4 regions of the Rhodoferax sp. GW822-FHT02D07 genome follow, and region 1 is predicted to be linked to each of the others. Evidence: predicted binding sites of a transcription regulator. Region 1 holds the regulator's gene; each other region holds the start of a gene.
The links. Region 1 encodes LexA, which represses DNA repair genes until DNA is damaged. Its sites were predicted from a motif close to ACTGTATNNNNATACAGT; they were not measured.
Positions count from the first base shown of each region.

Region 2: imuA (translesion DNA synthesis-associated protein ImuA) is a predicted target of LexA. The motif match lies at 2,819-2,836, and genes of this name have one in related genera.
Region 3: recA (recombinase RecA) is a predicted target of LexA. The motif match lies at 4,723-4,740, and genes of this name have one in related genera.
Region 4: AC1RNN_RS14975 (DNA topoisomerase IV subunit B) is a predicted target of LexA. The motif match lies at 5,516-5,533, and genes of this name have one in related genera.

Region 1 covers NZ_JBXAOD010000002.1:510,425-517,988, forward strand. The annotation lists gene AC1RNN_RS07030 (MotA/TolQ/ExbB proton channel family protein) at 1-99, shown strand, start outside; gene AC1RNN_RS07035 (ExbD/TolR family protein) at 126-554, shown strand; gene lpxK (tetraacyldisaccharide 4'-kinase) at 558-1,613, shown strand; gene AC1RNN_RS07045 (Trm112 family protein) at 1,594-1,776, shown strand; gene kdsB (3-deoxy-manno-octulosonate cytidylyltransferase) at 1,782-2,558, shown strand; gene adk (adenylate kinase) at 2,668-3,324, shown strand; gene AC1RNN_RS07060 (asparaginase) at 3,370-4,335, opposite strand; gene lexA (transcriptional repressor LexA) at 4,450-5,124, shown strand; gene AC1RNN_RS07070 (hypothetical protein) at 5,144-5,467, shown strand; gene AC1RNN_RS07075 (D-2-hydroxyacid dehydrogenase family protein) at 5,534-6,541, shown strand; gene AC1RNN_RS07080 (type IV pilus assembly protein FimV) at 6,582-7,564, opposite strand, start outside.
Region 2 covers NZ_JBXAOD010000004.1:285,284-292,847, forward strand. The annotation lists gene AC1RNN_RS12135 (flavin reductase family protein) at 1-183, opposite strand, end outside; gene AC1RNN_RS12140 (hypothetical protein) at 207-1,187, opposite strand; gene AC1RNN_RS12145 (HD domain-containing protein) at 1,222-1,851, opposite strand; gene AC1RNN_RS12150 (carboxymuconolactone decarboxylase family protein) at 1,880-2,290, opposite strand; gene AC1RNN_RS12155 (MerR family transcriptional regulator) at 2,287-2,697, opposite strand; gene imuA (translesion DNA synthesis-associated protein ImuA) at 2,857-3,588, shown strand; gene AC1RNN_RS12165 (Y-family DNA polymerase) at 3,557-4,930, shown strand; gene AC1RNN_RS12170 (hypothetical protein) at 4,951-5,415, opposite strand; gene AC1RNN_RS12175 (DUF1993 domain-containing protein) at 5,412-5,939, opposite strand; gene AC1RNN_RS12180 (acyl-CoA thioesterase) at 5,997-6,485, shown strand; gene AC1RNN_RS12185 (patatin-like phospholipase family protein) at 6,548-7,564, shown strand, end outside.
Region 3 covers NZ_JBXAOD010000003.1:276,146-283,709, reverse strand. The annotation lists partial or broken gene AC1RNN_RS09465 (SET domain-containing protein) at 1-404, shown strand, start outside; gene AC1RNN_RS09460 (biotin--[acetyl-CoA-carboxylase] ligase) at 404-1,174, shown strand; gene AC1RNN_RS09455 (SPOR domain-containing protein) at 1,182-1,841, shown strand; gene AC1RNN_RS09450 (sensor histidine kinase) at 1,851-3,296, opposite strand; gene AC1RNN_RS09445 (response regulator) at 3,396-4,070, opposite strand; gene AC1RNN_RS09440 (MarR family winged helix-turn-helix transcriptional regulator) at 4,157-4,639, opposite strand; gene recA (recombinase RecA) at 4,785-5,885, shown strand; gene recX (recombination regulator RecX) at 5,894-6,388, shown strand; gene argC (N-acetyl-gamma-glutamyl-phosphate reductase) at 6,392-7,327, opposite strand; gene sucC (ADP-forming succinate--CoA ligase subunit beta) at 7,530-7,564, shown strand, end outside.
Region 4 covers NZ_JBXAOD010000006.1:198,212-205,775, forward strand. The annotation lists gene AC1RNN_RS14935 (hypothetical protein) at 1-167, shown strand, start outside; gene AC1RNN_RS14940 (hypothetical protein) at 219-566, opposite strand; gene bamC (NlpB/DapX family lipoprotein) at 630-1,730, opposite strand; gene dapA (4-hydroxy-tetrahydrodipicolinate synthase) at 1,760-2,656, opposite strand; gene AC1RNN_RS14955 (class I SAM-dependent methyltransferase) at 2,691-3,251, opposite strand; gene AC1RNN_RS14960 (SDR family oxidoreductase) at 3,248-4,060, opposite strand; gene AC1RNN_RS14965 (hypothetical protein) at 4,080-4,205, opposite strand; gene AC1RNN_RS14970 (MFS transporter) at 4,216-5,439, opposite strand; gene AC1RNN_RS14975 (DNA topoisomerase IV subunit B) at 5,567-7,537, shown strand.

The DNA of each region.
Region 1 (7,564 bases):
TTCTGGCGCTACTTCCGTGCCCGTGTCGATGGCTACCTGCTCACGCTGGAACTGGCCGCCGAGCACCTGAGCCGCCACCTCAAGGCGATGCGCAAGTAAGCCGAGCACGCAGGAGCCGCCACACCATGAACTTCCGCCCCCGCCGCCACGAAGAGCCCGAGATCAACCTCATCCCCTTCATCGACGTGCTGCTGGTCGTGCTCATCTTCCTGATGCTGTCGACCACCTACAGCAAGTTCACCGAACTGCAGCTCAAATTGCCCGTGGCGGATACCGACGCCCAGCGCGACTACCCCAAGGAACTGATCGTCGCGGTCAGCGCCGATGGCGCCTACAGCATCAACCACACCCCCGTGGCGGGCCGCAACCTCGACAACCTGGCCGTGGCGCTGACCGAGAACGCCAAGGCCGGCAAGGACACCGTGGTCATCATCAGCGCCGACGCGAGTGCCAAGCACCAGGCCGTCGTCACCGTCATGGAAGCCGCGCGCCGCGCCGGCCTCAACCAGATCACCTTCGCCACCCAATCCTCCGCCCAGGCGGGCGGCAAATAAGCCATGGTCGCAGGCCTGCAACAGGCCTTGCTGCGGGCCTGGACAGGCCGCGGCGTACTGGCTTGGGCTCTCACTCCCCTCGCCCTGATTTACGCAACCCTGCTCGCATTGCGCCGCCTGGCCTACCGCCGCCAGTGGCTACGCAGCGAGCGCGTGGGCGTGCCCGTGCTGGTGGTGGGCAATGTGGTGGCTGGAGGCGCCGGCAAGACGCCTACCGTGCTGGGCGTGGTGGCGCATCTGCAGGCCCGAGGCTGGCAGGTCGGCATTGTGTCGCGCGGCTACGGACGCAAGGGGCACGGCTGCCAGGCCGTGGAATCACACTCCAGCCCTGCCGAGGTGGGTGATGAACCCCTGCTGTTGCAGCGCAAGACCGGGGTGCCCGTCTTTGTCGGACGCAAACGTGCCGAAGCGGCGCGCGCCCTGCTGGCCGCCCACCCGCAAACCCAGCTGATCGTCTGCGATGATGGCCTGCAGCACTACGCGCTGTACCGTGATGTAGAGATTTGTGTGCTGGACGGCCGCGGCACCGGCAACGGCTGGCTGCTCCCCGCCGGCCCGCTGCGCGAGCCCTGGCCTTTGCAGCCCTTGGTACAGGCAGGCCAGCGCGGCAACACCTTGCTGCTGCAAACCGGCGCCAGCGCGCTGCCCGGCTACTTGGCCGAGCGCCGTTTGGCCACGTACAGCGTGGGCATCGACGGTGATGCGCAACCACTCAGCGCCCTGACAGCACCCGGTGCACCGCCGGTAATGGCGGTGGCAGGCATTGCCCAACCCGAAACCTTTTTCAGCATGCTGCGGGCCAGCGGCCTCGTTTTGCAGAAAACCCTGGCGCTGCCGGATCACTATGATTTTGATAGCTGGTCGCGCACTATCGACGGGGGCTACACCGTTATTTGCACCGAAAAAGATGCGATCAAGCTCTGGCAGCATGTCCCCACGGCACGCGCCGTGCCCCTGCTGCAGACAGCGCCCCCCGCGTTCTACGCCGCGCTGGACCGCGCCCTCCAAGCCCACCGACCTGCCCCGGTATCATCCTCCCATGGACACCCGACTTCTTGAACTGCTGGTCTGCCCCGTGACCAAGGGCCCCCTGGAATACAACCGCGACGCGCAGGAGCTCATCTCGCGCAGCGCCCGCCTGGCCTACCCGGTGCGCGACGGCATCCCCATCCTGCTTGAAAACGAAGCGCGCGAACTGAGCGACGCCGAACTGGGCCAGTGAGCACCATGGGTTTCACCGTCCTCATCCCTGCCCGCTTGGCCTCGACCCGTCTCCCCAACAAGCCCTTGGCCGACTTGGGCGGCATCCCCATGGTGGTGCGTGTGGCCCAGCGTGTGCGAGAAGGCGTGCCGCAAGCCAGCCAGGTGGTTGTCGCAGCAGACAGCGAATCGATTCTGGAAGCCTGCGCTGCCCATGGCGTGCAAGCCATCCTCACGCGACAAGACCACCCTTCCGGCAGTGACCGCCTGGCCGAGGCCTGCGACATCCTCGGCCTGACCGACGACGAGATCGTCGTCAACGTCCAGGGCGACGAACCGCTGATGGACCCCGATCTGGTGCAGGCCGTGGCAAGCATTCTGCAGGCCACCCCCGAGGCCAGCATGGGTACCGCCGCCCACCACATTACCGAGCTGGCAGACTTTGCCAGCCCCAATGTGGTCAAGGTCGTACACGACGCCAACCACCTGGCCCTGTACTTCAGCCGTGCGCCCATCAGCTGGTGGCGCGATGGTTTCGCCAATGGCATCAGCAGCCTGCCCTCCCCGGCACCGCTGCGCCACATCGGCATCTACTCGTACCGTGTCGGCTTTCTGCGCGAATTTCCACGCCTGCCGCAGGCCCCCATCGAAGTGCTGGAGGCGCTGGAACAGCTGCGCGCGCTTTGGCATGGTCACCGCATCGCAGTGCATGTGAGCGAGCATGCCCCCGGCCCCGGCGTGGACACGCCCGAAGACCTGGCACGGGTGCGTGCCATCCTCGCGGGAATGGCCCCCAAGCTGTAAGTTAAGCGCGGGGCAGCCCGTGCTATTCTCCAAGGCTGTACGCGCAAGAAAAAATGCACCAGCAAGGTGCCACGAACGCGCCAAGGTTTTGTTTTATCCGAGGTTATCCATGAGACTGATTCTGTTGGGCGCACCTGGCGCTGGCAAAGGCACGCAAGCCACCTTCATCTGTCAAAAGTACGGAATCCCACAGATTTCGACCGGCGACATGCTGCGCGCTGCCGTGAAGGCCGGCACACCGCTGGGCCTGCAGGCCGACGCAGTCATGAAGTCCGGCGGTCTCGTCAGCGACGACCTCATCATCAATCTCGTCAAGGAACGTATCAATCAGCCCGACTGCGCCAAGGGTTTCCTGTTTGACGGCTTCCCCCGCACCATCCCCCAGGCCGATGCCATGAAGGCGGCCGGTGTGGCACTGGACTATGTGGTCGAAATCGACGTGCCCTTTGACGCCATCATCGAACGCATGAGCGGCCGCCGCTCACACCCCGCGTCAGGCCGTACCTACCACGTCAAGTTCAACCCGCCCAAGGTCGAAGGCAAGGACGACGTGACCGGCGAGCCCCTGATCCAGCGCGATGACGACAAGGAAGAAACTGTGAAGAAGCGCCTGGACGTGTACAGCGCCCAGACCCGCCCCCTGGTCGAGTACTACTCCCAATGGGCCGCCAAGGACCCCGCCAGCGCCCCCAAGTACCGCGCTATCAGCGGCATGGGCGATGTCAACGCCATCACGGCGCGCGTGTTCGAGGCCCTGGCCAAGTAAGCGCCCAGATTGCCCCATGAAAAAAGCCCGCTGACGCGGCTTTTTTTACGCCAGCAGGGAAAGCATGAGCGCAATGCGCGCCTTCACAGGCGGCAGACCCACGGCAGCCAGCGCCGCCGGCGCCGGCCCCGGCACCAGCTGACCGCGCGCGCAGCGGCTGGTACGCAACACGCGAATGCCCTGCGCCTGCGCCTCCAGCAGAGCCGCCTCCAGCTCGGTGTGCAAGGTGCCATTGCCGGTCCCTGCCACCACCAGACCGCGCAGTGGCGACTCGGGCACAGGTGTGCACAGGCCGCGCACCGCATGGGCACTCGCTCCTGCGTAGTTCATGAGTACTTCCACACGCGGCCAGTGTTCGGTATTGAGCTGGGCCAGGGCAGGTAGCGCCAGGCCCGTGGGCTGGGGCTTCCAGGTGGCAAACCAGCGCACCCGCCCTTCTTCGACCACGCCCATGGGGCCAACGTCGCCGGAATCAAAGGCATCGACCCGGTAGGTATGGACCTTCTGCACATGGCGCGCAGCATGGACGGACCCGGCGCATACCACCCACACCCCTGCCGTCCCGCTACAAGCCACAGCCACGGCATCGAGCAGGTTCTGCGGGCCATCCGGCACCAGCGCCGAGGCCGGCCGCATCGCGCAGGTCAGCACCAGCGGCTTGCCGTGCAACTGCGCCGGCGCCAGCATCTGCTCCAGAAAAAACGCCGTTTCCTCCAGCGTGTCCGTTCCGTGGGTCACCACCACAGCATCCACCGACGCATCGGCCAGATGCTGGGCGCAACGCTGCGCCAGGCTGCGCCAGACTGCAAACGACATGTCCTTGCTGTCGATCTGCGCCAGTTGCTCGGTCTGCAGGCTGCGCTCTGCCAGCTGCGCATCCAGCCCGGGAATCGCCTGCAGCAGATCGGCCACAGCCACCTGCCCCGCTGTATAGCCCACGTTGTCTCCGGCCTGGCGCGACTGGCCGGCAATCGTGCCACCGGTTCCCAACACCACTATTTTTTTAAGCATGCCAACACATCTTTCTTGCAAATTCTTCAAAACTGTTTAAAAATACAGTTACTGGATGAGAAAACAGTGTGTACAGACACACAGCCAGCACCGACCCACACAGAAGGAGTCAGTATGCTCGAAAGTCCCAAGCTCACCGCCCGCCAACAACAGATTCTGGACCTGATCCAAGGCGCTATCGCACGCACCGGCGCCCCGCCCACGCGCGCCGAAATCGCCAGTGAACTGGGCTTCAAGTCGGCCAACGCCGCCGAAGAGCATCTGCAGGCCCTGGCCCGCAAGGGCGTCATCGAGCTGGTCAGCGGCACCTCCCGCGGCATCCGCCTCAAGGGCGATGTACTGCGCTCCATGCAAGAGTCGCGCATGAAGCAGTTTGCCCTGCCCATTCCCGGCCTGGCCCAGCTCGCGCTCCCTCTCATTGGCCGTGTGGCCGCTGGCTCCCCCATCCTGGCCCAAGAGCATGTGGACCAGACCTATTACGTGGAAAACAGCCTGTTCCAGCGCCAGCCCGACTACCTGCTCAAGGTGCGCGGCATGTCCATGCGCGACGCCGGCATCATGGACGGCGACCTGTTGGCCGTGCAAGCCACAAAGGACGCCAAGAACGGCCAGATCGTCGTGGCCCGCCTTGGGGAGGAAGTCACCGTCAAGCGCTTCCGCCGCAACAAGCACCTCATCGAACTGCACCCCGAGAACCCGGACTACCAGACCATCGTGGTCGAGCCCGGCGAGCCTTTCGAAATTGAAGGCCTCGCCGTAGGGCTGATTCGTAACACCATGTTGATGTAAACCCACCAGGACGAAGACCATGCACACCGCCGCCATCAAACCGGACTTCTGGACACCCCTGCGCCAATGGGTGCACGCCCTCTGGCCGGAAGCCCGCAAGTCACCCGCCCTGCACCCCGGTGCTACGCCCAACAACAGCTGCCGCGCTCCTCAATTGATAGCTTCTCGCGCACTATCCACGGGGGCCAGCACCGAAAAATGCATGAACAACAAGCCGCTGCGCGTCGTGCGGGTGGTAGAAAGTGGCCAAGCACGCACCGCCGTGGGGCGCATGGTCATCTCCGGCCGCATGGCCGACGTCTGCGCCGAACTGGACCGCCTGGCCGCCTGCGAAGCTGCGTAACAACAGCGGGGCAAATTTGCCCTTTTGGCGGCAGCGTGCGCCACATCCCAAGGCACAATGGCATGCATGAATATCGTGATTCTGGATGACTATCAGGACGCCGTTCGCAAGCTGCAATGCTCAGCCAAGCTGGATGCCTTCCCTGCCAAGGTGTACACCAACACAGTCAAAGGCCTGGGCCAGTTGTCCATCCGGCTCAAGGATGCCGACATCATCGTCCTGATCCGCGAGCGCACCCAGATCACCCGCTCCCTCATCGACAAACTCCCCCGCCTCAAGCTGATCGCCCAAACCGGCCGGGCCGGTTCTCACATCGATGTGCAAGCCTGCACGGAACGCGGTATCGCTGTGGCAGAAGGCGTGGGCTCCCCCATCGCCCCCGCCGAATTGACCTGGGCCCTGATCATGGCTGCCATGCGCCGCCTGCCCCAGTACATTGGCAACCTCAAACACGGCGCCTGGCAACAATCGGGGCTCAAGGCGGGCTCCATGCCCTCCAACTTCGGACTCGGCAGCGTGCTGCGCGACAAGACCCTGGGTGTCTGGGGCTACGGACGCATTGGCCAGCTGGTGGCGGGCTACGGGCGCGCCTTTGGCATGCAGGTAGTCATCTGGGGTAGTGAAGCTTCGCGCCAGCGTGCCCAACAGGATGGATTCCTGGCCGCCGACAGCCGTGAAGATTTCTTCTCCCGCAGCGACGTACTGACCCTGCATCTGCGCCTCAATGAAAGCACCCGTGGCATCGTCACTGCGGCCGACCTGGCCTGCATGAAGAGCACGGCACTGCTGGTAAATACATCCCGGGCGGAGCTTTTGGAGACTGACGCCCTGATTGGTGCCCTCAACCGGGGCCGCCCGGGCATGGCCGCGGTGGACGTGTTTGAAACCGAACCCATCCTGCAAGGCCACGCCCTGCTGCGACTGGAGAACTGCATATGCACCCCCCATATCGGCTATGTGGAGCAGGACAGCTACGAGATGTACTTCGGCGCTGCCTTTGACAATGTGGTGAATTTCATCAAGGGCACGCCCTCCAACATCATCAACCCCGGCGCCCTGCAGGTTCGCCGCTGAGCGCAACAAGCCGCGCATTGCGGCGCCGCGCCTCGGGGACTTAACGGCGTGGCGGTGTCAGCGGCGGCGTGAGTGACAGGCCGGACGCATCAAAGTCGATAAGGTTGTCCTGCGGCTGCGCGGGCGCAGGGGCAGAGTCCGACAAATCCAGATCAATGTCCATGGCCGGTGGCAAATCCACCGTAGGCAGTGCAGCTTCCACAGGCGCGGGGCCGGTTTCAGCCGCAGCTGGCACCAATGGCTCTGCTGGCTTGGCTGCGCTGAACGGTGCCACGGCACTGCTGACCTCGCCCGATAGGCGCGTCACCAGCGCATGCAGCAGCAACAGGTCCCGGAAAGCCTCCAGATCGAAACGCACATCTGCAGCGGCATCCCGCTCGCGCACCAAACACTTCTCGATGAAATCCAGCGCCGCCTTGCTGGGCCAGACAGATGCGATGTGCGAGCACAGCTCGGGATATGCCTCCAACCCCTGACCGGACTCATTGAACTGCGCATAGGGAGGCACCTGCCCGGTAAACAGCGCGTTGAACTCATCACGGTAACGGTCAAACGCATCCTTGCGGCTCAGCGTGTGCAGCGCCTTGAGCAGGTCCAGGTAGACCAGCGGATTGGATTCCTCGTGGTCCGCAATGTTGTGCTCCAGCAGAGAGATGGCCTCGTCGTACTGACCCAAGGTCATGAAGAATTCGGCCTGCTGGCGCACGTCCAGCACTTCCTGCGTATTGATGGAGCGCAGCGAACCGGACATGCTGGGCGAAAAATCGCGCAGCCCCATCATGCGGGAAGACGGCCGATCCAGTGAAGGGGCAGGCGCAGCAGGCACCACGGGGGATGGCGGGTCCAGGTCATCCAGATGCAGGTCAATGTCCACATCCGCCAGTGGTGCCGATACGGGGACCACCAAGCCCTGGGTCCGCAGAGGCTGCGCGGCAGGTACCGCAGCAGGAACCGACATATCCGGTTGGGCAACACCTGACGCAGGAGCCTCCGACTTGGTGTCGCGCTCCATCGGCGTATGCA
Region 2 (7,564 bases), on a different contig from region 1:
GGCCTTGTCGATCACCACCGTCACCTTGGGCGGGCTGAAGTCCAGCGGCATGGACCAGGCGGCGGCCATGACGTTGTGCTGGCCCGCGTGGGCGGATGACACCAGCACCGTGGGGCCGTGGTTGAGCAGGCGGTAGGCCTTGTCCAGAGGGACGGGGGTGCAGAAGTCGGGCAGGGTGGCCATAGTGTTTAAAAAGAGAGCTCCCTTCATGCCAAAGGGAGTTCCGTCTGTAGTGCTTTGCTATGGTGGTCATGCAGCTTGATGACGGACTGCAAATCAGGATGTACCTGCCCGGAGCCCAACGACTCTACGAACTGGCAAGCGGCAAAGCCGATGGCATGTTTTTCGTATTGGTTAACCCATGTGTCACGCAAGTGTTGGCGTGATGCATCAATCGGCCAAATTCCGGGCCTTGGTCGCATGTGGTCTGGGATGCCTATGCGCCAGGGTTTGGCAGTAAGCCTTGCGCGGAAACAGTGCTGGTTCAAACACATGCGAATGTAAAGCGGGTCCGTTCCTACTAGATGGAAAAACTTCTGTACGTCTTCAGCGCTTGGGTCGAATGGTCGATGGGTTGCGAGGAGTCGCAGACCTCCGGGCGTTTTGTATATCCGCAAGTTCCAATCTGGATGTTGTTCTAGGTAGGCAAGAACCCGTTGCCGAGCCAAGTGCATAGCACCTCCGCGAGCTGCCACGAGCCCTCGTCGGCACCACAATGCAACAGGCCCAGACAGGAAGAGGGAGATGAACAGCAGTCCCAATGCCCAACCCCAGCGTTGGTACTGAAAGCCAATGCTTGCGCATGCCACCAGCAGTACGCCGAATACAAAGAATGCCTGTTTGCCATTGCTGGGCGAATGGAAGTCAATATCGGCAAACAGTGCGCGTGGCGTGTTTAGGCAATGCGCGCCGTAGCCATTGCGGGTAATCGCCTCCTCTCCGTGGCGCGATAAAACCTCTTCCCGAATGGGAACGCCAACGGCGCCGTTGTAGGCGGTTTTCCGTTCGCGCTTGTCGATTTTTTCTCCCGAAAGTATCCGCTTCAAGGCTTCTGACGCTCTGGATTCGGCCATCTTCTGCGCATCGGACACGCTGTCATTGGACCAACCGAATCGGCGAACGGTGATCTGGCGCTTGCCCTCGCGGTGTTGTTGACGGGCTTCTGCCCAGAAGTCTGGAACGATCATGTGATGTACTTTTGAGACTGCAAGCTGGTTTCACTTAAGCCACCGCCCGTGCCAGATTTTTCCGCGCGCGGGCTTCCAGGGCAGCGTGGAAGTGGTCAGTACCGTAGATACGCGGCCGGGCTGCGAAGGACTGCAGCACTTCCTTGCGTTTGGTGCGAAACACATCCTCGGGCACGAATGCGTATTCCTCGCGGATCTGTTGCTCGTATTGTGCAAAGCGCTGCGCGTCGGCGCCCAGGATCGAGAGGTCGATGTCCACCAGCAGCTGCGCATCGCCAGCGGCGGGCGGGCTGGTGTGGCGGGTGGCCATGACCAGATCAAAGACGCGTTCTGCCACCTCGGCCTGCGCACCGGCAGTGGTGAGCGCCTGCCGGGCCCATGCGGCGCTTTGGGCCTCGTTGTCGTGGCGGTGCACGTCATACACCGCGTCGTGGAACCAGAGCGCCAGCGCCACTTCGGCAGGCCACTGCGCCAGGTGGCGTACTGCTTCGAAGCCGTGCAAACACTCAGCCAGATGCTGGGTGCTGTGGTAGTGCCGCTGCGGCTCGGCGTAGGCCGCCAGCAGCGCGTCGCATAGCGCGGTTCCGTCGGCGTGTGCCCCGGTATCGCGCCAGGCCGATGCAAACAGGGGCTTCAGGGTGGCTATGGAGAGGGCGTTTTGCATGGCTGAATTCTCGCCCACGTGCCCTGGGCTATGCCAATGGGGCGAGGTCTCGTTCTGCAAAAACCTCTTTGGCGGCAAACAGGCCATTGAGTGCCGCAGGAAAGCCCGCATACACCGCCATTTGCATCATCACTTCTACCAGCTCCTCGCGGGTGCAGCCGACATTGAGCGCGCCGTGGATGTGGACCTTGAGCTGGGGTGTGGCGTTGCCCAGGGCCGTCAGGGCTGCAACAACGCTGATTTCCCGGCTCTTGAGGTCGAGCTGGGGCCGGGAGTAAATGTCACCGAACGGAAATTCGATGAGGTACCGGGCGAAGTCGGGGGCAATGTCGGCCAGCGCATCGATGACGCGTTCGCCGGCGTGGCCATCGATCTCGCGCAGCTTTTTCCAACCACGGGAATAGCGGGACGATTCAGAAGTGTTTTGGGCTTGGTTCATGGGGCGGTCTGGGTAGCAGGCGCCGGTGGCTTGGCAAGCATCTGTTGGTAGGTGCGCATTTTTTCGTCAAGCGCACTGGCGCAGGTGGAAAGCTCTTCGAGCTTGCGGCTCAAGTGTTCGCGATGGAGCTTGAGCATCGCCAACCGTGGTTCCAACGTCGCCTCGCCCTGGGCGCGCAGCGCTGCGTACTGCCGGATCTCGGCCAGCGGCATGCCGGTGCGCTTGAGCCTGAGTACGAATTCAAGCCAAAGAACGTCGCCAGGCGGGTAGTACCGATGGCCGCTGGCATTTCGGCCGGCAGCTTGCAGGATGCCCTGCGCCTCATAGAAACGAAGGGTGTGTGTGGAAAGCCCGCTATGGCGCGAGAGTTCCCCAATGGAGAGGGCGTTGTGGGTCACGGTGTGCATGGTGGGAGTTCGAGTGCACTCTAAGTCAAGAGAAACTTTCTGCAGAAAGCCATCCTGGTGCAGCCCTTGTGGGGCGTGTGCCTGTTGTTCTCGATTTTGATAGCAGGGGCGATTTCCATATACTGTTTATAAATACAGTTAACTGGGAAATCCCTTGCTATGGCTAGCGCTGCGCGCATTTCTCCAGGTTCGCCGGACCCACAGGACATCCACGCCGATGTCTGGCACGCGCACGCCTTGGCGGGTAGCCCGCAGGCCGTGCAGCCCACGGGCGAGGCGCTGCTGGACGCGCAGCTGCCCGGTGGCGGCTGGCCCGTGGGCGCGCTGGTGGAGCTGCTGCAGCCTGCCGGGGTGCACAGCGAATGGCGGCTGCTATTGCCCGCGCTGGCGCGTTGCGGGCAGGGGCCGGTGGTGCTGGTGGGGGCGCCCTTTTTGCCGTTTGCGCCGACCTTGGCTGCGCTGGGCCTGCGTGCCAGCCGCTTGCTGGCGGTCGGGGCAATGGGCGCGGCGCAGGACGGCCGGCTCTGGGCTGCCGAGCAGCTGCTGCGCTGCGCCGAGGTGGACGCGGTGTTGGCCTGGCTGCCGCAGGCGCGCAGCGACCAGCTACGCCGCTTGCAGATGGCTGCGGCCGAGCACCACAAGCTGCTGTTCGTGATGCGGCCCGCATCGTTGCAGACCGAGGCCTCGCCCGCAGCCCTGCGGCTGGTGCTGCAGCCCCGCCCGCCCGAGCCGGGCCCCGCTACCGACGCACCGCTGGCGGTGCACATCGTCAAACGCCGCGGCCCGCCGCTGGCCCAGCCGCTGCCCTTGCAGGCCCGTGCGGCACGGCTGGCCACCCTGCTGGCGGCAGGAGCTGCCCATGCACTGGCTGGCGCTGCGGCCCACGCCTGATGCCGCCCCCGCGCCCGAACCCGCCCTGGCCGATGTGCACACCGCGCTGGCCTGGTGGGCGCTGCGCTTCACGCCCCTGGTGGCGCGGGTGGAGGACGCGCTGGTGCTGGAACTCTCGGCCAGCGCACGCCTGTTTGGCGGGCAGGCGGCGTTGGTTCAACAGGTTCTTGATCAAAATTGGCTTCCAGCCCCCGTGGAATGTGCGCAAGGCGCTACGTCTTTGATAGCGCTTGGGCGTTTGTGGGGCGGCCGTGATGTGCCGCCCGAGGCTCTGTCTGCCCACACACTGGCCGCTGCCCGGCCGCACCTGCCCACGCTGGCGCGCCTGGGAGTGCGCAACTGGGGGCAGTTGCGGGCGCTGCCACGCGGGGGGCTGGTGCGGCGCTTTGGCGCAGAGCTGGTGGACGCGTTGGACCGCGCCTGGGGCCAGCGCCCCGAGGTCTACCCCTGGCTCACGCTGCCCGAGGTGTTTGACGCCCCGCTGGAGCTGGCCGCCAGCGTGGACTCGGCCCCGGCGCTGCTGTTTGGCGCGCGCCGCCTGCTGGCGCAGCTGCTGGTGTGGCTGCGTGCGCGCCAGCGCGGTGCGCTGGCGCTGGAGTTGCGCTGGGACCTGGACGCGCGCCGGTCCAACACGCTGCATGTAGACGCCCACCACACGGGCGGCCAGCAGGGCCGGCTGGAGTTGCGCACGGCCCACGCCACGCAAGACATGGCCCACCTGCAGCGCCTGCTGGGCGAGCAGTTGGCTCGCGTGACCCTGCCCGCGCCTGTTCTTTACCTGCGCCTGCGCAGCCTGCAGACGCAGCCGCTGGCCGGCGAAAGCCACAGCCTCTTGCCCGATGACCTGCGCAAGGGCGACAGCCTGCACCAGACCCTGGAACGCCTGGCCGCCCGCCTGGGCGCTGCGCAGGTGCAGTGCGTGCGCCCCCAGGCCGACCACCGGCCCGAGCGCATGCAGCAGTGGGTGCCGTGGCAGGCGGTGGATGGCGCGCAGGTTGCTACCAAAACAGGAGCTGCTCGCGCACTATCCATGGGGGCTGGAGGTATAAAAGACGCTGAATTGCACCCGCAGGCCAGCGTCTGGCCCACCTGGTTGCTGCCTGTGCCGCAGCGCCTGCCGGTGCGCGATGCGTGCCCGCAGTACCAAGGGGCGCTGGCGCTGCTGGTGGGGCCGCAGCGGCTGGAGGTGGGCTGGCTCGACGGCCCGCCCGCGCTGCGCGATTACTACATCGCCCGCAGCCCGCAGGCCGGGCTGGTGTGGGTCTACCGCGAGCGCTTGGGCAGCGGGGGGCGGGATGCGGAGGAGGGCGCGACCTGGTACTTGCATGGGCTCTATGGCTGAGCCTGCGCGCTACGCTGCCTCTAGCGCAGCCTGAACTTGAGCTGCACCACCAGCGCCCCGTCCACCCGGTCCACCGTGGGGATCAGCCCCAGGTTCACGCCAAAGCGCGCGCCCTCGTAGCTGGCCATGGGCAGCGCGGCCAGAAAGGCGCCGCCGTTCTCGATGCCGGGGTAGCCGTTCATCACCCCGGCCACCAGACCCAGCTTCCAGCTGCCCAGCGACAGGGGCAGCCAGTTCACGGCCGCATAGTTGGTGGTCTGGCGCACGCTGTTGTTGAAGGTGCCGGCCATCAGCGCCACGTCGGGCTGCAGCTGGTATTCCAGGCCCAGGCCGACGTTGTTCTCGTTGTAGTCCTTGTCCCGGTTCGCATGGCTGGAGAAGCCACCCAGATTACCCCAGAGCGCGCCGGGTTGCGGTGCCTCTGCCAGCGCCGCACCGGCCCCCAAGGCCGCGCTTGCCAGCAGCAGATACCCGGGCCGGTTCATGCAGGCGGCCCGGCGGGTGGGTACACATGCCAGCCGTCCCAGTCCGCCTTGCCCAGAGGCACGCCCTGCTGGCGCAGGATGGCGTAGACCATGCCGAGGTGGAAGAAGAAGTTGGGCAGCGCGTACTGCTGCAGAAAGGTGGCGCCGTCCAGCGTGACAGTGGTGTTGCCTGCGGGGTCGCTGATCTGGCGCTGCGCGGCCTGCGCAAAGTCGGTCGGGGTGAGCGTGTCCAGATAGGCCAGGCCTTGGGTCACGCGCGCCTGCAGCGTGGCAAAGCTGGCGCGGTGTTCGCCATGCAGCGGCACGGGCTGGCCCGCCAGCGGCGCGCAGGCGCGGAACACAAAGTTCACCGCCACTTCCACTTGCACGGCCAGCGGCAGCATCCCGGGCGCGAGCCGGGCCTGCAGCAGGGCGGCGTGCCCGGCTTCTGGCATATGCTGCGCGCCCTTGTGCAACAGGCCCTGCAACTGCACCAAGTAGCGGCGGAACACGGGAACGCTGGCGTCGAACAGGGGGACATGCATGCGCCCAATATAGCGGGCTTGGTGCTGTGGATTGGTGAAACTCTTACACTTCGCCCCATGAACCTGCCCACCCACCAACTCAGCATGACCGTGCTGATGTCGCCCGACATGGCCAACTTCTCCGGCAATGTCCACGGCGGCGCCATCCTCAAGTTGCTCGACCAGGTGGCCTACGCCTGCGCCAGTCGCTATGCCTCGCGCTACGTGGTCACGCTCAGTGTGGACCGGGTGCTGTTCCTGCAGGCCATCCATGTGGGCGAGCTGGTCACCTTTCTGGCCAGCGTCAACTACACGGGCAAGTCGTCCATGGAGATCGGCATCAAGGTGATTGCTGAAAACATCCGCTCTCAGGAAGTGCGCCATGTGAACAGCTGCTTCTTCACCATGGTGGCGGTGGACGACCACGGCAAGGCGGCACCCGTGCCGCCGCTGCAGCCCGAGACCGATGACGAGAAGCGTCGTTTTGAGGCCGCGCAGATGCGCAAGCAGTTGCGCCAGGAGCTGGAACACAAATTCCGCCAGACCCGCCAGGGCGGTACGGTCTAGGTAAAAACCCTATACTGGTTCGCAGCCGTGGTGTCGTTGCCACCCTTCCAGAAGGACTGCCTGTGAAACAGCCCCCTCCGCGTCGTCTCTCGCCCTCCGTGTCCAGCGGGGTGAGCCTGTTCAAACGCCTGTGGCGCGGCCGTGCGGCGCCCAAAGACACCAGCCCTCCAAAACTCAACCTCGCCCTGCAAGGCGGCGGTGCGCATGGTGCCTTTACCTGGGGCGTTCTGGACGCGCTGCTGCAGGACCCGCGCATGCAGTTTGAAGGGATCAGCGGCAGCAGCGCTGGCGCCATGAATGCCGTGCTGCTGGCGCAGGGCTGGATGGTGGGCGGCCGGGAGGGCGCGCGCCAGGCCCTGACCGACTTCTGGACCACCGTGGGCCAGCAATTGCCTTGGGGCATGCTGACCACGGGCAATGGCGATGCCATCAGCCTGCTGCCCACCACCAAGATGCTCGCAAGCTGGGCGGGCTTCTTCTCCCCCACCGACCTCAATCCCCTGGCGATCAACCCGCTGCGCAGCCTGCTCAAGCGCCAAGTGGACTTTGAGCAACTGCGCAAGAAAAGCCCTTTCAAGCTGTTCATCGGCGCCACGCAGGTCAACACCGGCAAGCTGCGCCTGTTCCGCGAGCAGGAGCTGACCGTGGACGTGCTGCTGGCCTCGGCCTGCCTGCCCAAGATCCACCACACGGTGGAGATCGACGGCCAGCCCTACTGGGACGGCGGCTTTGCAGCCAACCCGGCGGTGTTCCCCCTGTTCTACGACTGCGGTGCCAGCGACATCCTGCTGGTGCTGCTGGCCCCGCTGGAGCACAACGGCGTGCCGCACACGGTGGACGAGATCGAGGCGCGCATGGAGGAGTTGGGCTTTACCTCGCACTTCCTGCGCGAGATGCAGATGTTTGCCCGCGTGCAGCAAAGTGCGCAGGGAGCACAGAGCGGGCAAGTCGGCCTGCTGGAGCAGCGGCTACAGGCGGTGCGCTTTCACATGATCGATTCCAGCCAGCTGCCCAGCCTGCAGCGCAGCGAGACCAAGCTACTGGCCCAGTCATCCTTCCTCACGCTGCTGCACGCCCAA
Region 3 (7,564 bases), on a different contig from region 1:
GCAAAGGCGTGTTTGCAGTGCAGGACATTGCCGAAGGTGAAACCATCATTGAATACGTGGGCGAGGTCATCAGCTGGCAGGAGGCGCAGGACCGCCATCCGCACGACCCCAAGGACCCCAACCACACCTTCTACTTCTCGCTGGAAAACGGCGATGTGATCGACGCCCTCTATGGCGGCAACTCCTCACGCTGGATCAACCATTCCTGCGATGGCAACTGCGAGGCCGACGAGGTGGACGGCCGTGTCTTTATCAAGGCCTTGCGCAATATCAAAGCCGGCGAAGAGCTGAACTACGACTATGGCCTCATCATCGACGAGCGCTACACCAAAAAGCTCAAGGCCGAGTACCCCTGTTGGTGCGGCAGCAAGAACTGCCGCGGCACGCTTCTGTCCCCGAAACGATGACAGTGCGCTGGCAGGCGGAGGCCATCTGGGAGGCCGTGAGCCCCCTGTGGCCGACTTTCTCGGTCGAGGTCCTGCCGGAGATTGATTCCACCAACACCGAGCTCATGCGCCGTGCGCGCGCTGGGCAACTGGACCCTATCCTGCTGGTGGCCGAGCGCCAGACCGCCGGCCGGGGCCGGCTGGGGCGGGACTGGAAGAGCGATACCCAGGGCCAGGGCGGCACACTGACTTTCTCGCTGGGCGTTCCCCTGGCGCCCGCCGACTGGTCTGGCCTCTCGCTGGCCGTGGGGCTGGCCGTGGTGCACAGCCTGCACCCGGCCTTGCGCCTCAAATGGCCCAACGACGTCTGGCTGGACGGTCGCAAGTTGGCCGGCATCCTCATCGAGACCGCGGGCGTGGGCGATACGCGCTATGCCGTGATCGGCGTGGGCATCAACCTCAGCCCGCGCGAGGCGACCGATCTGCGTACCCCGCCTGCGGCCTTGCAGGAGCTGCTGCCGGGCGTGCAGGCGCCTGATGTGCTGGGCCAGGTGGTGCCCGTGCTGGTGCGCATGGTGCAGCGGTTTGCCGCGCAGGGGTTCGCGCCGCTGCGCGATGACTTTCACGCGCGTGATCTGCTCAACGGCCAGGAGGTGGTATGCAGCGACGGCACCACCGGAACGGCCCGCGGCGTGGATGCCAGTGGCGCACTGCTGGTGCATACTGCCCGGGGATTGATCACAATTAACAGTGCGGAGGTCAGTGTGCGGCCTGCGCCTGCCGCCTGACCCGACTATGTTGCGTTTGCTTGTCCTGATCTTGCTGTTGGCCAACGGCCTCTTCTTCGCCTGGAGCCAGGGCCTGTTGCGAGCCTATGGCTTTGCGCCGGTGGCCGTGAGCGAGCCGCAGCGCGTGGAGCAGCAGATCAAGCCCGAGGCCATCCAGTTGCTCAACGCCAATGAAATCAAGCGCGTGGAAGCCCAGGTCCAGGCCGACCTTGCTCCCAAGGAATGCCTGCAGGCCGGCCCCTTTGACGACGAGCAGACTGCCGTGCTGCGCAAGGCGCTGGAATCGGGCCTGCCCTCGGGCTCCTGGCAGCTGGAGCAGGGCAAGGTGCCTGCGCACTGGATCATCTACATGGGCAAGTACGCCAGCACCGAGCTGCAGGCCAAGAAGCGCGTCGAGCTGACTGGCATGGGCATCAAGTCCGAGGTGGTGACGGCGCCGGCGCTGGAGATCGGCCTCTCGCTGGGCGGCTTCGAGACCGAGGCGGAGGCCAAGGCCGAGCTGGCCCGCCTGGTGCCCAAGGGCATCCGCACGGCGAAGGTGGTGCAGGAGCGCGAAGAAGGCAGTGCCAGCACACTCAAACTGCCGGCCGTGACCGAGATGCTGCGCAGCAAGATGGGCGAACTCAAGCCCGCGCTGGCCGGCAAGTCCCTCAAGACCTGCACCTGAACCTGGCGCTCAGGCGCTGTCGGGTCGTTGGTGAAAGCGTAGGGTGAAGCTCGCACCCGGCATGGCGGCGCCGGGCTTGGCGTCCTCCACCGAAATGCTGGCGTGGTGCTGGCGCGCAATCTCCAGCACGATGGGCAGGCCCAGGCCTGAGCCGTCGGCTTCATTGCCCAGCGCGCGGTAAAAGGGTTGGAATACCAGCTCGCGCTCGGCCACCGGGATGCCGGGGCCCGAGTCTTCCACCTGCAGCACCAGCGCCTTGCTGAAGGGATCCACCAGCACGCGCGCGGTGATGACGCCGGGCTTCTCGGGGCTGCTGGGGGTGTAGTTGATGGCGTTGTCCACCAGATTGCGCACCATTTCCTTGAGCAGGGTCGGGTTGCCGGGGATGGTGGCGCCGTCGGTGCCGGGCTGCACGCCTTCAAAGCCCAGGTCGATGTGCTTGTCCATGGCGCGCGGCACGCAGTCGCGCACCACGTCCATGGTCAGGCGTGCCAGGTCGCATGGCTGGTGGCTGAGCACGGCGCCGCTGCTCTCGGCGCGTGCCAGCGCCAGCAGCTGGTTCACGGTGTGCGTGGCGCGGATGCTGGAACGGCCAATCTGGCGCAGCGACTGTTTCAGGTCTTCGGCATTGGCGCCTTCGCGCTGGGCCAGGTCGGCCTGCATGCGCAGTCCCGCCAGAGGGGTCTTGAGCTGGTGGGCGGCGTCGGCCAGAAAGCGCTTCTGCGTGGCGATGGAGTCCTTCAGGCGCATCAGCAGGTCGTTCACCGAGGACACCAAGGGCACCACCTCCAGCGGCACGGCTTCCACGTCCAGCGGGCTCAGGTCGTCGGGGCTGCGCGCGCGGATGCGCTCCTCCAGACTGTTGAGTGGCTTGATGGCCTGTACCAGCGCCAGCCAGACCAACAGCACCGCCAGCGGCAGGATGACGAACTGCGGCAGCATCACGCCCTTGACGATCTCGGTGGCCAGTACCGAGCGCTTGTCCATGGTTTCGGCCACCTGCACCAGCGCGGGTCGTCCTTCGGCCAGGTCCAGCCGCACCCAGGTGTAGGCGACCTTGAGGTCGGTACCGCGGTACTCGATGTCGCGCATGCGCACCTCGCCGGGCGTCTGGCGCTCGTCATCGGGCGGCTGGGGCAGGTCTTTCTCGCCGCTCAGGTATTCGCCCTGGCTGCCCAGCACCTGGTAGTACACGGTGTCCACATCGTTCGCGCGCAGCAGTTCGCGCGCGGGCAGGGGCAGGGTGAACTGGGCGCGGTTCTTCTGTACCGTGACGAGCTGGGCCAGCGCGCCCACGTTGTACTCCAGCGCCCGGTCGAAGGGCTTGCCGGCAATGCTCTGCGCCACCAGCCAAGTCAGCACCAGACTAACGGGCCACAGCAGCAGTAGCGGCGTGAGCATCCAGTCCAGGATTTCCCCGAACAAGCTGCGTTGCTCGCGCTGGAAGAGTTTCACGCCAATGTCAGGGCAATTTGCCGCCAGGCCGCCCCAAGGCAAATTAGCCCCCCTGGGGGGCAGCGACCCGCGCAGCGGTGGAGCGTGGGGGTCATACTGTCAAGGGGCAATCTTTTCCAGGCAATAGCCCAGACCGCGCACGGTTGCGATGCGGATGGGGCCCTTCTCGATCTTTTTGCGCAGGCGGTGGATGTAGACCTCGATCGCGTTGTTGCTGACCTCTTCGCCCCATTCGCACAGGCGCTCCACGAGCTGGTCCTTGCTGACCAGGCGTCCTGCGCGTTGCAGCAGCACCTCCAGCAGGCCCAGCTCGCGCGCCGACAGCTCCACCATCTTGCCGTCGATGGTGGCCACGCGGCCGGCCTGGTCGTAGGTCAAGGGGCCGTGCTTGATGCTGGCGGAGGTGGCGCCCATGCCGCGGCGCACCAGGGCGCGCACACGGGCTTCCAGTTCCTGCAGGCTGAAGGGTTTGGCCATGTAGTCGTCGGCGCCATAGTCCAGACCCTTGACGCGCTCGTCCACGCTGTCGGCCGCGGTGAGGATGAGCACGGGCAGCGAGGAGCCGCGCGCGCGCAGCTTCTTCAGCACCTCCAGCCCATGGAGCTTGGGCAGGCCCAGGTCCAGGATCAGCAGGTCGAACTCGGTGTTGGTCATCAGGGCCGCGTCGGCCTCGGTGCCACTGGCCACATGGTCTACCGCCGCGCCGGCGCTGCGCAGGGCGCGCAGCAGGCCATCGGCCAGTACCTGGTCATCTTCGGCAATCAGTATTCGCATGGCGGTCTCCGTGTGGTGTTATTGGCTGCGCCTTTGGTCCATTCTAGGCCGCCACCTTGTCGGCGGACTTACTGGCCGCCCGCCGTCTATTGCCCGCCATAGGCCTCCAGCCCCAGTGTGATGACGGTGGCCACTTCCGGGCTGACGGCCTCATGCAACTCTGCCTCGGCCTGCTGGACGGCATCCTGGTAGGCCGCGAGCCAGGCAAGGCCGGTGGTGGTGAACTGCACGCGCCGGGCGCGTGCGTCGCCAGGGTCTTCGGCCCGCTCCACCATGCCCCAGGCCTCGCACTGGGTCACCAGCGTGCCCATGGCCTGCTTGGTCATGCCGGCGCGCTGTGCCAGGTCGGTCAGACGCGAGCCTTCCACCGCCAGATGCCGCGTGATGTGAATGTGCGCCGCGCCCACCTGCCCGCGTCCGGCCAGGTTGGAGAGGCCCAGCGGCACACCGGGGTGGCGCGCCATGAGCGCCAGCACGCGTGCATCAAAGCGCTCCAGCGCCAGGCGCAGCCAATGCCCCAGGTGGTTCTGGCGCCAGGTGTCGGCGGCGTGCAGGGGGAGATCGGGCATGGCGCAAATAGTAAAGCAAACTGACTAAAAAATGTATTTACGCCACGCAAGAAGCGCGCTTAAACTACTGTTCAAGTATCCAGCCTGTTGTTAAATCCAGATGGCATGCGTCATACCAACCTATTGATTTTCAAGGAGATTTCTCATGGATGCACCCGTCAAGAACCCGAACAACACGAACGGCGCCAACAGCGAAAAAGCCAAGGCCTTGCAGGCCGCGCTGGCCCAGATCGAAAAGCAGTTCGGCAAGGGCACCATCATGCGTCTGGGCGAAGGCGAGGCCATCGAGGACATCCAGGTTGTCTCCACCGGTTCCCTGGGCTTGGACATCGCGCTGGGCGTAGGCGGTCTGCCACGCGGCCGTGTGGTCGAAATCTACGGCCCGGAATCCTCCGGCAAGACCACGCTGACGCTGCAGGTCATCGCCCAGATGCAAAAGCTCGGCGGCACCTGCGCCTTTGTCGACGCCGAACACGCGCTGGACGTGCAGTACGCCCAAAAGCTGGGTGTGAACCTTCCCGACCTGCTGATCTCCCAGCCCGACACCGGTGAACAGGCCCTCGAAATCGTCGACAGCCTGGTGCGCTCCGGCGCGGTCGACCTGATCATCGTGGACTCGGTGGCTGCTTTGACCCCCAAGGCTGAACTGGAAGGCGAAATGGGCGACAGCCTGCCCGGGCTGCAGGCCCGCCTGATGAGTCAGGCGCTGCGCAAACTCACCGCCCACATCAAGAAGACCAACTGCATGGTCATCTTCATCAACCAGATCCGCATGAAGATCGGTGTGATGTTCGGCAGCCCCGAAACCACCACTGGCGGCAACGCGCTGAAGTTCTACGCCTCCGTCCGCCTGGACATCCGCCGCACCGGCACCATCAAGAAGGGCGAAGACGCGATCGGCAACGAAACCAAGGTCAAGGTGGTCAAGAACAAGGTCAGCCCCCCGTTCAAGACGGCGGAGTTCGACATCCTGTTCGGCGAAGGCATCAGCCGCCACGGTGAAATCATCGACATGGGCGTCAATGCCGGTATCCTGGAGAAGTCTGGCGCCTGGTACGCCTACAACGGCGAGAAGATCGGGCAGGGCCGTGACAACGCCCGCGAATTCCTGCGCGAGAACCCCGACCTGTCGGTCGAGATCGAGAACAAGGTGCGTGCCGGTTTGGGCATCCCGCTGCTGCCCGTGGCCGAACCCGAGGCGAAAGCCAAGGGCAAGAAGGCTGACAAGGCCGACAAGAGCGAATAATGCAGAAAATGCCCGCAGAGGCCATGGACAGTGCGCAAACAGCTCCTGAAAAAAGAGCAAAGCCGGCACTCTCCCTGACCGGTCGGGCGCTGCGTCTGCTGAGTTCCCGCGAGCATTCGCGCGCCGAATTGGAGCGCAAGCTGGCCCCCCATGCGGAAGAGCCCGGGGCCCTGGACAAGGTGCTGGACAGCTTGCAGGCCAAGGGCTTCATCAACGAGACGCGGGTGCTGGAGTCGCTGGTACACCGCCGTGCGGGCAAGCTGGGGGCGTCCCGCATCAAGCAGGAGCTGCAAGCCAAGGGCCTGGCGCCCGAGGCGGTGGCCGATGCAGTGGACGCCCTGCGCGCCACCGAGCTGGAGCGCGCCAGCGAGATCTGGCGCAAGAAGTTTGGCCGCCAGCCTGCCGATGCGGCCGAGCGCGGCAAGCAGATGCGCTTTCTGGCCAGCCGCGGCTTCGGCGGCGACACCATCCGCAAGGTGGTGTCGAGTAGTGAAGACGACTAAAGCCTACAGACCCAGCATCAACTGCAAGTTCTGCACGGCCGCGCCGCTCGCACCCTTGCCCAGGTTGTCCAGGCGGGCCACCAGCACTGCATGGGCAAAGCCATCCTTGGCGGCATCATTCGCAAACACGCGCAGTTCCAGCTTGTTGGTGTCGGCCAGCGCGGCCGCATCCAGCTTGAGGTCGGGCGTGACAGGCTCCACAGTCACCCAGGTGCTGCCCGCGTAGTGCTTGGCCAGCGCATCGTGCAGGGCCTGGGCCGTGGGGTGGCCGGGCAGGGTGTCCAGATGCAGGGGCAACTGCACCAGCATGCCCTGCTTGAAGTTGCCCACCGAGGGTACGAACAGCGGGCGGCGAGTCAGGCTCGTGTACTTCATGATTTCTGGGATGTGCTTGTGCTTGAGGCCCAGGGCATAGAGCTCGTAGGGCGCTGCCGAGCCTTGCTCATAGGCTTCGATCATGGTGCGCCCGCCGCCGGAATAGCCGCTGACAGATGGCAAGGCGACGGGGAAGTCCGCCGGTAACAGGCCCGCATCGACCAGCGGGCGGATCAGCGCAATCGCGCCGGTGGCGTAGCAGCCAGGGTTGCTGACGCGGCGGGCGTTGATCACCGCGTCGCGCTGGCCGGCGGCCAGTTCGGGGAAGCCGTAGACCCAGCCGGCGGCCGTACGGTGCGCCGTGGAGGCGTCGATGATGCGCGGGCCGGGGCGGCCGGTTTCCTTTTCCAGTCCGTCGACCATGGCCACGGTTTCCAGCGCAGCGTCGTCATGCAGGCACAGCACCACCAGATCGGCCTGCGCCACCAAGGCGCGCTTGGCCTGCGGGTCCTTGCGCAGGGCGGGGTCAATGCTGATGAGTTCGATGCCGGCCATGCCCTGCAGGCGCTCGCGGATCTGCAGTCCGGTGGTGCCGGCTTCGCCATCAATAAAGATCTTTTTCATGGGGTGTGTCATTCGTCAACAGGGCTGAAAACAGGTGCATTTACCACAGTGGCCTACCCGCGGGCCCGCATGGGCTGCAAGCCACGCACAAGTATTGTGCATTGCACCATGATACAGTTCGAGGTTGATGTGTCCAGTGCCATGCGCCTCGCACTGTCGTTGTGCGGCATGGTGAAAATTGTCCAGTCCAGAGAGAGACGTCATGAAGATTCACGAATACCAAGGCAAGGAAATCTT
Region 4 (7,564 bases), on a different contig from region 1:
CCAGTGCACTCTGGAGTCCGCATTGGGTGCTGCGCCGACTGGACCCGAAGCGCAGCACCGGGATTACCGGTATCGAAGCCCAGCGCCGCGTGCTCTTGCGCGAAGAGTTGGAGGAGTGCCGGCGACAGAGTTCACCGGGTTTTCCGAGCACCATCTTGGGTTTGTAATACCCGAAAGAGGGAAAACCCGTACGCACCGATTTGGGTCTTGTATAATTTTTAGTTCTGGGGAAAGAGATCGAATGCTTTTGCCAGGGCTGGGTGGCTTGCTGCCCGGACAATTTCCGGAAATTGTTTCGTTAACTCACTTAAGTTTTTAAAAATGAACAAATCTCTCGTTTTGGCAGCTGTGATTGCTGCTGCTGCCCTGGCTGCTTGCGGTAAGAAAGAAGAAGCTCCTGCTGCTGCTCCCGCTGCTGAAGCTCCTGCTGCTGCTCCCGCTCCCGCCGCTGCACCTGCTGCTGACGCTTCCGCGCCTGCTGCTCCCGCTGCTGCTGCTTCCGAGCCCGCAAAGCAATAATCTGCTCGCAGATGAAAAAAAACCACCGCAAGGTGGTTTTTTTTCATCCGTACTTCCTCCAGGCTTGGCCAGATTTTCGGAAGGGAGGCGGCGCAGCCGCCTCGGGGGGGTTACTTAATATCGTCAGCCAGCACCTTGACGATGCGCTGGGCCACGGCCGAACTCTCCGGCTGGCCGCTGGCGTCGAGCACCAGCACATTGGATTGCTCGCCCTGGCTGCGCACCGCGATCTGGTACTTGGTAGGTGGGGCGTTTTTGGCCGAGCCGCTGAAGATCTTGCTGAAGAAGCCCGGCTCGGTGTTTTCCGAGGTGGTGCTGACGTAGCGCACAAAGTAAATGCCTTGCTTGCGGTCGCGGTCTTCTACCGTAAAGCCGGTGCGGTCCAGCGCCAGTCCCACACGGCGCCAGGCGCGGTCGAAGCCTTCTTCCAGCTTGACCGCCGGCTGGCCGTTGACCGATGTCACGGCAGCTGTGGGCTTGGAGGTGCTGGCGGCGACAAGGGCCTTGGACTGCTCTTGCGAGACGCCCAGCTTGACCATGAGGCGGCGCAGAAATTCGGCTTCGAGTTCAGGGTCGGCTGCGCGCGGTTGCCACATGGTCTGCTTGTCGCCGGCGTTGGTGCCGGCGTTGGAGTTGGTATAGACCTCCTGCATGCCGCGGTGGCTGATAAAGATTTCTGTGCTGCCATCGGCGCCGCGTTCCAGGCGGGTGCGGAACTTGTCGCGCTCGCCGGTGGAATAGAGCGAGTCCAGCAGCTTGCCCAGCGTCGCGCGGATGATGTCCTGTGGAAGCTTGGCGCGGTTTTCGGCCCAGTCGGTTTCCATGATGCCCAGATTGCTCTGGTCCATGGCCAGCAGGAAGCCGTTTTCTTGCCAGAAATCCTTGACGGGCTCCCACAGCTTGTCGGCGGGGCGGTTCACCACCAGCCAGCGCTGGTTGCCGTCGCGCTCAATGCGCACATCGCCCACGTTCAATGCGGCTACGGGCACCTTGGTGTTGGCAGCCTGATTGGCCTGATAGCCGGAGGCAGAAATGGCACCATCCACCACGGTGTAACGCGTGTCCTTGGAGAGCTGGGTCAGGTCGGGCGGAATGTCCAGCGAAGGGGCCTTGCCGGTGGAGCGATAGTCCACCTTGTCGCTCTCGAGGGTGCCGCAGGCACCCAGCAATACGGTGATACCAATTACGACTGCTTTGGAGGTGAAATTCACAGGGAGTCCCAGAAACTTGGAGAGGAATATCAGATCAGCCCGCAGGTCTTGAGCGCGCGCTCAAGTACCGGCTGGCTGGCTGCAGTCAGGGGCGTGAGTGGAAGGCGCAGGGCCGGCTGGCTCAGACCCATGCGGGACACGGCCCACTTCACGGGAATAGGGTTGGATTCCACAAACAGCGCCTTGTGCACGGGCAACAGCTGAAGCTGGATTTCCATGGCGCGTGCCACGTTGCCCGCCATTGCGGCCACGCAGAGTTCGTGCATCAGGCGGGGCGCGACGTTGGCCGTCACGCTCACATTGCCGTGGCCACCACATAGCATTAGGGCTACGGCCGTGGGGTCATCGCCGCTGTAGGTGGAGAAGTGCTTGGGCGCTTCCTTGATGAGCCACTGGGCGCGTTCGATATTGCCGGTGGCTTCCTTGATACCGACGATGCCGGGCACTTCGGCCAGGCGCAGCACGGTGTCATGTGCCATATCGGCCACCGAGCGGCCGGGCACGTTGTAGAGCACGATGGGCAGGTCGCCTGTGGCTTCGGCAATTGCCTTGAAGTGCAGGTACTGGCCCTCTTGCGTGGGCTTGTTGTAGTAGGGCACGACCTGCAACTGGCAGTCGGCGCCCACCTGCTTGGCGAACTTGGCCAATGCGATGGCTTCGCGGGTGGAGTTTCCACCGCAGCCGGCCATGATGGGGACGCGCCCGGCGGATTGTTCGACCGAGACGCGGATGATCTCGCAATGTTCTTCCACGCTCACTGTGGGGGACTCACCGGTGGTGCCGACCACGCCGATGCAGTCGGTGCCCTCGGCAATGTGCCAGTCAATCAGCTTGCGCAGCGCCGGGTAATCCACGGAGCCATCGGCAAGCATCGGAGTAATGAGGGCTACGATGCTGCCCCGGATCGGACCTTTGGAAGCGTTCATGTCGAGTCGTTTGTTCGGTAAACGGGCATTTTAACTAGAGTGTGTGGCGTGCCGGCAGTGCCCCGGATGTCTCTGGGGTAAAGCTGGGTAAGGGGTGGTTTACGGCAGCGATACGCTGGACAAAGCGATCGGGCTGCTCCAGAAAGCCGTTTTCATAGGCCACGATGTGCAGACCCGCACAGACCTGCAGAAGTTCACCGGCCTGCAACAGAAAGTCCGGGCGACTGGGGCGGCCCACAGTTTCGTTGCCTGCGGCAAAGGTTTCATAAAGCAATACCCCGCCTAGTGCCAAGCTCGCCAGCAGCGTGGGAAAGAGCGGTCGCCAGAGGTAGTTGGTCACGATCACGGCGCCGAACTGGCGTGGCACGTTTCCGTCCATCAGCGGCCAGGGGCCGTTCTCTATGTCGGCCGTCACCAGTGTGGCTCCGGGGACTTGCTGGGCGGCCAGCGCCGTATCACGGTCTACGCCGGTCAACGCGTGGCCACGTGCGGCAAACCATTGCAGGTGTCGGCCACCGCCGCAGGCCACGTCCAGCACCGTGGCGCCGGGCGCCAAGAGGTGGCTCCATCGCTGCACCCAGGGGGAGGCGCTCATTGGGGCTTGACGTGGTCTTTGAGGGCGGCCAATGCCATCTTTTCCACCAGTCCCGGGGCGATCAGCTTGAGGAAACGCCCCAGTTTGCCCTTGGTGGTCATGACCACCTCGCGTTCGCGCCGCGCCATACCGTCCAGGATCAGGCGGGCACATTCCTCCACCGACATGGCGCCGTCTTCCTTGAGGCCGCTGGCACCGGCCGCCTTACCGGCAGCGTTGAGGCCGCGGCTGCGGATATTGGTCAGCACCACGCCCGGATATGCGGTGGTGACGCTGACGCCTGCGCCACGCAGCTCGGCGCGCAGCGCTTCAAAAAATCCCGCCATGGCGAACTTGGAGGCGCTGTAGGCCGTGCGCCCCGGCACACCGACCAGACCGGCCAGCGAGGAGACGGCGACGATGTGGCCCCGGCTGGCGCGCAGATGCGGCAGGGCAGCATGGGTGCACCAGACGCTGCCCCAGAGGTTGATGCGCATGAGGTTTTCGTACCAGCCCAAGTCCTCGGCCTTCACTTCGCTGAACAGGGCTTGGGCCGAGATGCCGGCGTTATTGATCAGTGCGTCCACGCGGCCAAAGCGTTGTACGGCCTGGGCCACCAAAGCGCGACATTGGGCCTCATCCGACACATCGGTGGGCACCACCAGCGTTTGGGCGCCCAAGGCCGCACATTGCTGGGCCACGGTCTCCAGTGCCGTTGCATTGCGCGCGGCCAGAACCAGTGCCGCTCGTGCGCCATGTTGGCGGGCGAGCTGACGGGCCATTTCGGCGCCGATTCCGTCCGATGCGCCGGTGATGATGGTGGTGTTCAGGGCTGGGCTCACGGTGTTTTCAGAAGCAGGCCCAGACCTGGTTGGCAAGCTGCACCAGAAAGTCGGGCTGGGTGTAGAGATAGAAGGCACCCGCCAGCGCCAGCAAAGCCATCGCTCCAATGACAAGTCGGGTGGACAGGCGCATGGCGGTGAACTCAGGTGGTGGCAGGGGCAAGTGCGCGTGCAATGGGGCCCTCGCGCACCGGCAGGTTCACCAGCGCGGCGAACACGCCCAGCGCGATGGCGATGTACCAGACGATGTCGTAGCTGCCGGTCTTGTCATACAGATAGCCACCCAGCCAGACGCCCATGAAGGAGCCGATCTGGTGGCTGAAGAAGACAAAACCGCCCAGCATGGAGAGGTGGGCCACACCAAAAATCTGCGCCACCGTGGCGTTGGTGGGCGGCACGGTGGACAGCCACAGAAAGCCCATGACGGAGGCAAACACGTATACAGAGAGCGGTGAGAGTGGCACCAACAGGAACACACTGATAGCAATGGCGCGAGCGAAATAGATGAAGGCCAGGATGTGGCGTTTGGCCATTTTCTGGCCCAAGACGCCGGCCACGTAGGTGCCAAACACATTGAACAGGCCGATCAGCGCCAGCGCGTAGCTGGCCACCTGGGGCGATAGGCCCTTGTCCTTGAGGTAGCTGGGCATGTGCACGCCAATGAACACGACCTGGAAGCCGCAGACAAAGTAGCCGGCCATCAGCAGCTGGAAGCTGGGGTATTTGAAGGCTTCGCGCAGCGCCTCAAGAATGGTCTGTTCACGCTTGACGGCGGTGGCTGCAGCGCCAAAACCGGGTTCACGCAGGCCAAAGGCCAGCGGAATCATGAGCAGCGAGGCCGCGCCCAAGGTCACCAGAGCCTCCTGCCAGCCGAAGTGACCGATCAGGTAGCCCTCGGTAGGCACCATCAGGAACTGGCCAAACGAACCGGCCGCAGCCGCCACGCCCATGGCCCAGGACCGTTTTTCGGCCGAGACATTGCGGCCAATCACGCCATAGATCACCGCATAGGTGGTGCCTGCCTGGGCCATGCCGATCAGCACCCCGGTGGACAGGGAAAACAGCAGCGGCGTGTTGGCATGGGCCATGCCCACCAGACCGGCGGCGTAAAGCACCGAGCCACCAATGATCACGCGGAAGGCGCCAAAACGGTCGGCCAGCATGCCGGCAAAGATGCCTGAAAAGCCCCAGACCAGGTTCTGGATGGCGATGGCAAAGGCAAAGGTCTCGCGCGTCCAGCCCTGGGCCTGGGTGATGGGCTGTAGCCACAGGCCAAAGCCATGGCGGATACCCATGGAGAGGGTGACGATGGTGGCGCCGCAGGCCAGAACCTGGGCGATAGAGAGGGAGGGGCGGGGCGCTGTCATCCTGCAAATGTAGCCCGTTTGCCAGGCTGGCGCTGGAGCCGGGGTGACAGAAGAAGGGATGGCGGAATGGTGAATTTCTGTATGTTCATACAGTTGTTTATTTTCTCCGCCACTACAATGCCCCGCTATGGCTTCGAAACCCACCCCCGAATATTCCGAATCATCGATCCGCGTGCTCAAGGGCCTGGAGCCCGTCAAACAGCGCCCGGGGATGTACACCCGCACCGACAACCCCCTGCACATCATCCAGGAAGTGCTGGACAACGCTGCCGACGAGGCGCTGGCCGGCCATGGCAAGAAGATCGCCGTGATCCTGCACGCTGACGGCTCCGTCAGCGTCGAGGACGATGGCCGTGGCATCCCCTTTGGCATGCACCCCGAAGAAAAGGCGCCGGTGATCGAGCTGGTCTACACCCGGCTGCACGCAGGCGGCAAGTTCGACAAGGGCCAGGGCGGCGCCTACAGCTTCTCCGGCGGTCTGCATGGCGTGGGTGTTTCCGTGACCAACGCGCTGGCCAAGCGCCTGCAGGTCAGCACCTACCGCGAAGGCAAGGTGGCCACGCTGGCTTTCTCTGGCGGCGACGTGATTGAGCCCCTGGAAGCGCGCGCCCAGGTGAGTGGCGACCGCAAGCAGGGCACTTCGGTGCGCGTCTGGCCAGACGCCAAATACTTTGAATCTGCCGCCCTGCCCATGGGCGAGCTCACTCATTTGCTGCGCAGCAAGGCCGTGCTCATGCCCGGCGTCAGCGTCACACTGGTCAATGAAAAGACCAAGGAAAGCCAGAACTGGCTCTACAAGGGGGGTCTCAAGGACTATCTGGGCCAGACCCTGACCGCAGACCCGGTGATCCCCATGTTTGACGGCGAGGGCTTTGCCGACGGCAACAACGACAACTTTGCCGAAGGCGAGGGCGCCAGCTGGTGCGTGGCCTTTACCGAAGAAGGTGCGCCGGTGCGCGAAAGCTATGTGAATCTGATCCCCACCAGCGCTGGCGGCACGCACGAAAGCGGCCTGCGCGACGGCCTGTTCACGGCGGTCAAAGGGTTTATCGAGCTGCACAGCCTGCTGCCCAAGGGCGTGAAGCTGATGCCTGAAGACGTGTTTGCCCGTGCCAGCTATGTGCTGTCCGCCAAGGTGCTGGACCCGCAGTTTCAGGGGCAGATCAAGGAGCGGCTCAATTCGCGTGACGCCGTGCGCCTGGTCAGCAGTTTTGTGCGCCCGGCGCTCGAACTGTGGCTGAACCAGCACGTGGACTACGGCAAGAAGCTGGCCGAACTGGCCATCAAGGCCGCCCAAACCCGGCAAAAGGCCGGCCAGAAGGTGGAAAAGCGCAAGAGCAGCGGCGTAGCCGTGCTGCCTGGCAAGCTGACCGACTGCGAAAGTCGCGACATTCTCTACAACGAGGTGTTCTTGGTGGAAGGTGACTCGGCCGGCGGCAGCGCCAAGATGGGCCGCGACAAGGAAAACCAGGCCATCCTGCCGCTGCGCGGCAAGGTGCTCAACACCTGGGAGGTGGACCGCGACCGCCTGTTCGCTAACACCGAAATCCACGACATTTCGGTCGCCATCGGCGTGGACCCGCATGGCCCCAACGACACGCCGGACCTGAGCGGCCTGCGCTACGGCAAGGTCTGCATCCTGAGTGATGCGGACGTGGACGGCTCGCACATCCAGGTACTGCTGCTGACCCTGTTCTTCCGCCACTTCCCCAAGCTCATAGAAGCCGGTCATGTTTTTGTGGCGCGCCCACCGCTGTTCCGCGTGGACGCGCCGGCCCGCGGCAAGAAGCCCGCCTCCAAGGCCTATGCACTGGACGAGGGCGAATTGACCGCGATCTTGGACAAGCTGCGCAAGGAAGGCGTGCGCGAAGGTGCTTGGTCCATAAGCCGCTTCAAGGGGCTGGGCGAGATGAACGCCGAACAGCTGTGGGATACCACGCTGAACCCTGACACACGCCGCCTGCTTCCGGTGGCCCTGGGCGCGGTGGACTTTGGCGCCACCGAGGCGCTGATCACCAAGCTCATGGGCAAGGGCGAGGCTGCGGCGCGCCGGGAGCTCATGGAACTGCACGGTGATTCGGTCGAGATCGACGTCTGATTGCTATGAAATTCGTAGCTGCTTGCG